Regions from separate parts of the Gottfriedia sp. NPDC058432 genome, predicted to be linked through region 1. Evidence: riboswitches for the same ligand, from Rfam matches in the RefSeq annotation. Region 1 holds a riboswitch; each other region holds the start of a gene.

Region 1 (3,289 bases):
CTGATAAACGTAATGTATGGTCATCTAGACCAAGCTTTCTTTTAAATTCCTCTGGCATCTCTGAATGAGTTTGTGTATGTGGATACGTAATTAACGATTCGACTCCACCTAAACTTTCTGCGAATGTAATGACTTTTACGCTTCCTAAAACCTGTTCTACTAAACTTAAATCCTTCACTTTAAATGAAATCATTGCACCAAATCCAGTTGCCTGTTCTTTAATAATTGAATACCCTTTATGCGTTGGTAATCCTACATAATATACTTCAGTAACATTTGGATGATTTTCTAAAAACTTCGCAAGTACAATCGCATTTTTTTGACTGTATTCCATGCGTAAATGCAATGTTTTAATTCCTCTTAAGATTAACCAAGAGTCAAATGGAGCTAATGTTGCACCTGTTGATTTTTGATAATAGCGAATTCGTTCATTTGTATATTCTGAATTCGTTACGACGAAGCCAGCTAGTGTATCATTATGGCCACCTAAATACTTTGTTCCACTATGAACAACTACATCTGCCCCTAATTCAATTGGTCTAAAGAAATAAGGAGTTAAAAATGTATTATCGACAATTACAATAATATCTCGTTTTTTTGCAATCTCTACTACTCTTTTTAAATCAGTTACTTTCATCATTGGATTTGAAGGTGTCTCAATAAAAATTCCTTTTGTGTTCGGTTTAAGTGCATCAAGAATATGTTCAATTTCAGTCGTATCAACAAAATTATGCTCAAGTCCATATGGCGAATAAATTTCTTCGAATAAGCGATATGTACCACCATATAAATCATCTGAAACAATTAGGTGATCACCCTTTTTAAATAAGCTTAATACTGCAGTAACTGCTGCATTTCCTGTTGCGAATGCAACGCCATAATTTGCACTTTCTAATTTTGCAACAGTATTTTCGACTTCTTCTCGTGTTGGATTTTGTAATCTTGCATAATCATATCCAGTTGACTGATGTAGACCTGCATGCTTAAATGTAGCTGATTGATAAATTGGATAACTAATTGCACCAGTTAATGGATCATACCCTTTGCTACCATGAACAGCTACCGTTTCAATCGATTTTTTATTCGTGTTTAAAGCCTCTTTTGTGTTAGTCATTATAAATCCCCCATTTTAGTCAAATAAAAAAACCACTTCCTAAAAAATAAGAAGTGGTTATGTCTGAAAATAAACATATCGCTCTTATCTTCCAGGTTTTTCACCTGCAGGATTTAGCACTTTCTAGTATTTACTAGAGTTGCCGGGTTTCGTCGGGCCAGTCCCTCCACCGCTCTTGATAAGATTATTAAATTATATTGTTAGTATATTAAAAACTCTGATAATTATCAATCGTTTTTTTTGAATTATTTAATAATTAACTCTTACTTCCATTCTTCAGGTAATAAACTTTGATAAAGTGAACTCTTATATCGATCATCAATTAGTAATAAAGTCCCTTCATCTGATTCAGAACGGATAACTCTTCCACCCGCTTGCATTACTTTATTCATACCTGGAAAGACATATGCATAATAATACCCATTTTTTCCAACCGAATTAAAATGCTCCTTTAAAATATTTCTTTCTAAACAAATCTGTGGCAATCCTACACCCACTACTACGACACCGTTTAAGCGATCCCCCTTTAAATCGATCCCTTCAGAGAATATTCCACCTAATACAGCAAACCCAACCAAAGTTTCCTCATTTAGACTATCAAACTGTAAAAGGAACTCCTCTCGTTCAATTTCAGACATACCATTTTCTTGAACGATTGTCTTTATGTTAGGGTTTTTCTCTTTAAATAAATCAACACTTTGAATTAAATATTGATATGACGGATAAAAAACTAAATAATTACCTTTTCTTTTCGTAATTTCTTTATAGACAGAATCAATTAATCTTTCTAAATTTCTTTCACGATCTTGGTATCGAGTTGAAAGAGGATCAATTGTTACTTCCAGTTGTTCTCTATGAAAAGGAGAATCGATTGAAATTGTATAATCTCGACTTTGATCACCAAGCATATCTTGAAAATATTGTATTGGCGTTAAAGTAGCCGAAAAATAAATTGTAGAGCGAAATCTTTTTATGACGTCATTCACTACTTTAGAAGGATCAAGGCAAAATAACTTTAAATGTACTTCACTTTTATATAGTTCATAGTAGCATACATAATTTTCATCAAAAAACTCCGCAATTTTGACGAAGTTAAGTGACTCAAAATATGTATCAAGTAGAATTTGTTTATTTTCGTCCTCTTCCATTTCCTGTAATTTTATTTCTACGATTTCATTGAATGTATGTAGAAGTTCTAGTAAATCACCATCTATTTCCTTTGAAACTGGGGTTACAACGTCCTTCCATTTTTTTCTTAATTCAATAAATCGCTTATTTATTTCATTTATTATGTCATAAAGTTCATCTTTTAAATTTTTATATCTATTTTTCAACTCTAAAAATTTAGATTTGAATAGACTCGCAGAATACATTTCTCTTGCACGATCAACAAGATTATGAGCTTCATCAATTAATAAAACCGAACTTCGTTTATGTTCATCAAATAATCGTTTTAACGAAACTCTAGGATCAAAAATATAATTTACATCGCAAATAATCGCATCGGAAGAATTTAATAAATCTAAAGAGTATTCAAATGGACATACTGTATGTTTGCGGGCATATTCTTCTATTTTCTCCCTAGTTAACGATTTTTCCGATGAAAGAATATCAAGAACAGCATCATTTATTCGGTCATAATAACCATTAGCAAATTCACAATAATCCTTTTGACACATCGTCTCTTCTTTAAAACAGATTTTATCTTTTGCTGTAATCGTCGTACACTTTATACAAAGTCCTTCATCTGTCATTAGCTTAAATGCTTCTTCAGCAACAGTCCTAGTAATCGTCTTAGAAGTTAAGTAAAACATTCGATTTATACTATTCTCACCAATACTTTTAACTGTCGGAAAAATAGTCGAAACCGTTTTGCCAATTCCGGTTGGGGCTACCGCAAATAAATTATTACCTTCTTGAATTGTTTGATATACCGCACCTGCTAACTTTCTTTGACCTTTTCTAAAAGAAGGAAAGGGAAAATTTAATTCTTTTATTGTCTGATTCCTTGTTTCAATATGATCGTATTTCCATTTTGCAAAAGGATAATAAATTTCCAGCATTTTGTATAAGTAATTTGTTAATTCATCTTTTGTAAATAAGAGGTCGAAGCTTATTTTTTGCTCGGTTAAAATATTAATATATGTAAGTCTAAGTGTAATTTTTTCAAGTTGT
Region 2 (3,289 bases), on a different contig from region 1:
AAGCCCCGTACGGCCCAACCGATGCAACAACCAATGGTTTAGGCCTATTCGTTTGCTTATTTTCCTTCCAAAAATCATCTCTTGCCCTTCTTGCAAGTAACACCGTTTTCTTAATTAATTCCAAAGCTTCCTGTTCTTGTATTCCACGCGCGGAAAAACCACTAATAGTAGCTTGATAGCTTGCTGTTATGGCACAGTCCGCACCAGCACGAAAATAGTCCGAATGAACCTGATAAATAAGTTCCGGATTTTCTAGTAACACACGTGCCGACCAAAGGGGATCGTCCAAATTACATCCATGCGCCTCCAATTCTGTAGCTAATGCTCCGTCAAGAAGCATAATGGAATGTTGGGATAAAATAGCATCAATTGGATTGACTTTGTTCGACATAATCTACGCCCCTCTTTTTTAAATTTTTTGTTAGATAATAACTTCCATAGCAAAACAAAATAAACGGTATGCCGCAATATAAGGCAATTCTCTGTGTTGGATCGAATGCAATTCCAATACACGATGCCAGACAAAGGATAAAAGAAGCAATTGGTACTAATGGATACAGTGGTGTGCGATAAATCAAGTCCTTTTCAGAATTTCCTTCTTTCAAAAATTGTCTGCGAAATAGGAACTGGGAAGCACTAATACTCATCCAAACTACAACTACTGCTAGACCGGAAATGGAAACAAGTACGATATAGACAGTATCTGGTGCCACAATACTTGAGAGCAAAGCCAAAGCTCCACCCACCATGCTGAAAATGACGGCGTTGATTGGAACACCTTGCTTCGTCATTTTTCCAAAAATCGGAGATATCGTATTCTTATTAGCAAGCGACCAAAGCATTCTAGAAGAGGCATAAAGGCCTGAGTTTGCCGCAGATAAAATAGCTGTTAAGATAACGAAATTCATTACGTCAGCTGAATATGGCACCCCAATTCGTTCTAGAACTGCAACAAAAGGGCTCTCTAATACACCAGCATCGGAAATAGGCAATAACGCAGATAAAACAAAAATCGTTCCTACAAAAAAGATGATCAATCTCCACAGAGTAGTTCGAATGGCCTTCGGTATCATTTTTTCCGGGTTCGCGGTTTCTCCAGCTGCAATGCCTATTAATTCTGTTCCTGAAAAAGCAAAATTAACCGCAAGCATGGTCATTATAATTCCCGTAGCACCATGAGGAAATAAACCTCCACTTGTAAAATTAGAAAATAATGGCGCTGCTTTTGAATGACTCATCGGAAGAAACCCTAGCATTGCCGCTGCTCCTAAAACAATAAAAATCACAATAGCTATAACCTTTATCGATGAAAACCAAAATTCGGATTCGGCGAAAAATTTAACAGTCATGACATTTAATACAAAGATCAAAATGGCAAAAATAGCACTCCATATCCAAACATTAATCGATGGAAACCATCGCTTCATAAGTAATCCTGCGGCTGTAAATTCAGAACCTAAAGCAACAGTCCAAGTTAACCAATACAACCAGGCTACTGTATACCCTGTACCCGGTCCAATGTATTTAACTGCATAACTGTGAAATGAGCCCGTTTCAGGCATATGTACGGAAAGCTCTCCTAAACATAGCATAACTAGATAAACCACTAGCGCACCAATCAGATAGGATAGTATTGTTCCAAACGGGCCAGCTTGTTGAATAGTGTAGCCCGAGCTTAAGAATAAGCCAGTTCCAATCACCCCACCAAGTGATAGCATGACTAAATGACGTGCTTGCATGTTCCTTTGAAATTCTTGCCCATTTTTGTTCCCCATTTAAACTCTCCTTTAGTTACTATCCAGAAAAAACAAAAACGCACTCTAAAAAAGAGTGCGCTACTGACAAATAAAAACGAAAGCTCTCATCTATCAGGTTAACACCCGCTGGAATTAGCACAGTGTCTACTTAAGCAGACCTGTTGCTGAGGCTTCAAAGGGCCAGTCCCTCCACCTCTCTGGATAAGAAATATTTTTTTTATAACCATATCAATCCATTCGATAATTGTCAATATAATTCTGTTTTTTTAAAAAATTATTAATTATTGACTTACTATTTTATCATTTCTTATGCAACTAAACTGCCATTATATTGAATAAGATTTCAACAATCTACTTTAATAGATCCTACTAATTAAGAATTAAAAGGACTAATTTTCATAAATATAATTTCCAAATAATCCCCATAAAAAAACTACTTCACTAAATGTTAAAGTAGTTAAATTTTTAATCTTTCATTTTTATTTTTCGTGTATGGATATTCCTTTTATATATGATGTAATTTCGTTATCAGGGATTAATTTGTAAGATTTTTGTTGGGTATTTTCAGGGTTGAGTCGGTCTTCATAAATAGCTCTTAGATGTGCAGTTCGGTATAGTTGGTTTTCAAATGATCCACGAGATATTTCTAATGGAAGTTCAACGCCGTTAAAAAATTCAACCACTGATCGATTGTATTTACCGCCTCTGAAATTAGCAACATGATTGTAGGAGATCCAAGAGCATTCTACTTTTAAAGAAGATGAAGTGGGGAAAAAGAAAATTTGATTCATTGAGCTGATCGCTATTGGTGGTTTATGGGTGATGGAAATCATTTGTTTAGTTCCTTCACGCCTACCCCGGTAACTACTCCCGAAATAAGCACAGCTTCTTTCAATAATTTCAATCGGTTTCATTAAAACATAAAAACTATCATCTGTTTCATATACCTTTGAAATCACAACTAAATCGACCGTGAATTCTGGAATGATTGCCATTGTCGACTTATTAATCTCGTACTCATTTAATACTTTAACTTGTCCTTTCACATGATTCATCCTTACAACTCCTTCTGTTATTAGTATTATGAAATGTTAAACTTATTGGCTTTAATTGACGCTCCCTCTTCCTTAATTAAATAATTAAATTAAAGGCCAACAATTAAGTTTAACAAGTTCAGATAAAAAATTTTAACATGAAGTATAGTAGCAACATTGATGTTAGAGAAATAATATCATAAATCTTTATTTGTAATATCATTTTTTAAATACTTTAACAAAAGTGTCATTGTTTACTAAATTTTAGGATAAAACCCAATAGAAAAACCACCTTTTTCACATTTAAAAAAAGTGGTTTTTTACTAGTTAATTAGATGAAAATTGTTGTTCTTCAGTAGAACCTTTAAGAGCTGTTGTTGAAGAAGTTCCTCCAGTAATAATTTGAGCTACTTGATCAAAATATCCTGTTCCAACTTCGCGTTGGTGTCTTGTCGCAGTATAGCCATATTGTTCGCTTGCAAATTCAGCTTGTTGAAG
Region 3 (3,289 bases), on a different contig from region 1:
TAAACGGTATTGAACGAAAAATATTTACAAACGCTGCTAGGATTGTATTAAAAAATTTATTTTCAAGCAACTGGTCTTTACTAGTTAAAAATAAGAATAAACCTATTATTAGTCCAAAAATAAACGTTGCAACCGCAGCAATTACAACCATGAATAATGTTTCTTGAGTAGCTACAAGCATTGCATCCCAATCAACATTCGGAAAAAGTTGTGTCATCTTATGCTACCTCCACTTCAACTTGTTTTGATTCTAAATAAGCGATTGCTTCTTTGATGTTTTTTATGTCACCAACAAGTTGAATCTTCATTGTCCCATAAGAGCCTTCAGCAGTTTGAACAATTTTCCCTTGCAAAATGTTAATCTCAATATCAAAGTGCTTAACTACCTCAGAAATATGTGGCTGATCTGCTTGACCATTTTTAAATGTTAGCTTGTAAGTATTATCCTTCCCATCACCTTGAGAAATTACTTCACCTTCATCATTGCCTTTGATTTGCGTCACAAATTTCTTTGTAATTGCTTGTTTAGGACGAGTAAATACATCAACAACATGGCCTTCTTCTACTACATTTCCGTTTTCCATTACTGCTACTCGTTGACAAATCTTTTGAATAACATGCATTTCATGGGTAATCAGAATTATTGTAATACCAAGCTGTTTATTAATATTTGTCAGTAAAGCTAAGATTGAATCTGTTGTTTCAGGATCTAATGCAGAAGTCGCTTCATCACATAAAAGAACATCTGGGTTATTAGCAAGTGCTCTTGCAATTCCGACACGTTGCTTTTGACCTCCACTTAGTTCAGAAGGATAAGCATTTTCTCTACCTTCAAGTCCTACAAGTTTAATTAATTCTTTCGCACGATTAATGCTTTCCTTTTTTGAAACTTTAGCAATTTCAAGTGGGAAAAGTATATTTTCTAATACAGTTCTTGACCACAATAAATTAAAATGCTGAAAAATCATTCCTATTTTTTGTCTTGCTTTTCTTAACTGACTAGATGAGCATTTAGAGATCGATTGACCATTAATAATTACTTCACCTGATGTAGGGGACTCAAGTCCATTTAGCATACGTAATAACGTACTTTTCCCTGCGCCGCTATATCCGATCATGCCAAAAATTTCACCTGCTTCAATATTTAAAGAAACATTTTGTACTGCGGTAACTGTGCCCTTTTTACCTTTGTATATTTTACTTACATTATTTATTTGAATCATACACTTGATCTCCTTTCAAAACATTCTAACAACTTATCTTTCAATTTTTTGTAAGTAAGTACTTTTTTAGTCGCATAAAACAAAAAAACCTTTCAACTCACATGAGCAGAAAGGTTTAACATACAAAAAGTATTCCTTTCTCTCATCTCTCAAAGCATATGCTTTGCAGGAATTAGCACCATTTCAATGACGTTCATTGACGGTTGCTGGGTTTCACAGGGCACAGTCCCTCCACCTCTCTCGATAAGAGTTAATCTTACGATCTATTAAGTTGTTTAACGTAATTTCTTTAACGTAAGTCCAATTCTACAAACTTAGACAGTAGTTGTCAACAATTTTCTAAAAGTTTTTTTTCGTTTTCTACACTTGTATATTGAAAAATCGTTTCCATTAGTAGTAATAATCGATAGTTCCCTTCAAAAGAAGCATCATTCAGTTTTAATAAAAGTCCTAACCTTTGCGAACCTGAATTTAGATATTCCCATCCATCTTTTGAAAAATTAACTCTAAGTTGCGGAATCGAACGATCAATTACCTCGATAAAAGGAGCCTTTTTACTTAACTTTATAAATACTTTTTCATTTAGGCAGTTTAATTCTACAATCCTTTCTTCGATTGGCAAAATGATTTGTAAATATTCCTTTTTTATAAATAAGTTTCTTGCTTGTCCTATCCACTCCTTGATATCCATAATAAACACCTCTCCCGATTTCTTTAATCTTATTTTCTCATAGATAAGGGGTGTATTCTTTATATTTCGCTCGACATTTACCTTGATAAAAATCTATATTTTAATTTTATTTCTACAACATTCAACTCATTTCCCGAGAAATATGTCAAAGGTTAGGGACATTTATAAGGGATTTAGAAAATGAAATAGCTCTCGTATGATCACTTAAAAAGACAAATAAAAAGAGTGCATTTCGAATGCACTCTCTTTAATGTAATGACAAAATCCTAAAAACTTGATGATCAACTCATCGTTTAATATATAAATTATATTTTTTTAACAATTCATGTAAATAAGGTACAGATTGAAAAGCGTAAATTTTTTGTTTCATTTCCCCATTTTCAAAAATAAGTAAACAAGGTACACTTTCAACCTTCCAGTTTTGAGCTTCTTCCACTATTTCATTAATATTTACCTTACTGATAGGTAAATTTGGCAGAATCTCATTTACAACTTCTAGCATTTTAGAAGCTACTTGGCATGTACCACACATTGCGGTATAAATATAAATAACTGTCGTCTCTTTTGATTGAATTCTTTGCATTATTTCATTCTTTGTCCATTGCTGCATGATCATTATTCCTCTTTAATTTGTACGTAAATAATCTGTAAATACTAAAATATCCGCCCCTAATAATACACTAGCTAAATGTTGACTCGGAGCTGTTGCCACTTCTCGATAACTTCTATCAATGTACAGATGCTCTGCCTGTGGAAATTCTCTTTTTAACAGTCTTCTAAGCTTTTCACCGGCCTCATCTGCATCTACTAACACATAGATTTCTCTTAAATCTAACATTTCAGCAAGCTCATCTAGCTTTGAAGTACCAACTGTACCATTCGTACAGATAATATCTACAGGCTCCTTTATGATCGTCTGTATTTTTCTCTTATCAGTAGTACCTTCGACAATGATAACTTTTCTTTGATCTTCAATATTCACTGGGCATCACCTAATGTATAGGACTCAAAAACTTTTGACTAAAAATCTTTTGTATATAGTATATTCGATTTCCCCTTAGTTGTTTCCTTTTTTTCCCTAAATGAAAATGTCCCTTTAAATTATGTTTTATGTAAATAAGTTAAGCTTTATTACATTAATTATACACGCAAAATAAAAAAGCGCCCAATTTGGACGCTTAATGTTAGATAATTAATCTTGATTGATCATTTCTTCGTATTGACCAGCAGTCATTAACTCATCAAGTTGAGAAGCGTTTGTAGCTTCAACAACTACCATCCATGCTTTTTCGTATGGAGATTCGTTTACGAATTCAGGATTTTCATCTAGATCAGAGTTTACTTCAATTACTTTACCACTGATTGGAGCATATAG

Evidence for each region. A riboswitch is a leader RNA that binds a small molecule or an ion and turns the genes downstream of it on or off. The one in region 1 is predicted to bind S-adenosylmethionine.
Region 2: it holds a riboswitch for S-adenosylmethionine, as region 1 does, so the genes downstream of both, mmuP (S-methylmethionine permease) here and ACFWM3_RS04275 (trans-sulfuration enzyme family protein) in region 1, are expected to answer to the same signal.
Region 3: it holds a riboswitch for S-adenosylmethionine, as region 1 does, so the genes downstream of both, ACFWM3_RS03825 (methionine ABC transporter ATP-binding protein) here and ACFWM3_RS04275 (trans-sulfuration enzyme family protein) in region 1, are expected to answer to the same signal.

The regions. Positions count from the first base shown of each region.
Region 1 is NZ_JBHXLC010000003.1:23,985-27,273, forward strand. It holds gene ACFWM3_RS04275 (trans-sulfuration enzyme family protein) at 1-1,114, opposite strand, end outside; SAM riboswitch class I at 1,196-1,299, opposite strand; gene ACFWM3_RS04280 (ATP-dependent DNA helicase) at 1,378-3,289, opposite strand, start outside.
Region 2 is NZ_JBHXLC010000006.1:58,061-61,349, reverse strand. It holds gene mmuM (homocysteine S-methyltransferase) at 1-391, opposite strand, end outside; gene mmuP (S-methylmethionine permease) at 366-1,775, opposite strand; SAM riboswitch class I at 1,859-1,965, opposite strand; gene ACFWM3_RS08100 (competence protein ComK) at 2,237-2,812, opposite strand; gene aceA (isocitrate lyase) at 3,119-3,289, opposite strand, start outside.
Region 3 is NZ_JBHXLC010000002.1:326,857-330,145, reverse strand. It holds gene ACFWM3_RS03830 (methionine ABC transporter permease) at 1-217, opposite strand, end outside; gene ACFWM3_RS03825 (methionine ABC transporter ATP-binding protein) at 219-1,223, opposite strand; SAM riboswitch class I at 1,363-1,473, opposite strand; gene ACFWM3_RS03820 (hypothetical protein) at 1,552-1,914, opposite strand; gene ACFWM3_RS03815 (thioredoxin family protein) at 2,201-2,524, opposite strand; gene ACFWM3_RS03810 (ribonuclease M5) at 2,540-2,890, opposite strand; gene gcvH (glycine cleavage system protein GcvH) at 3,107-3,289, opposite strand, start outside.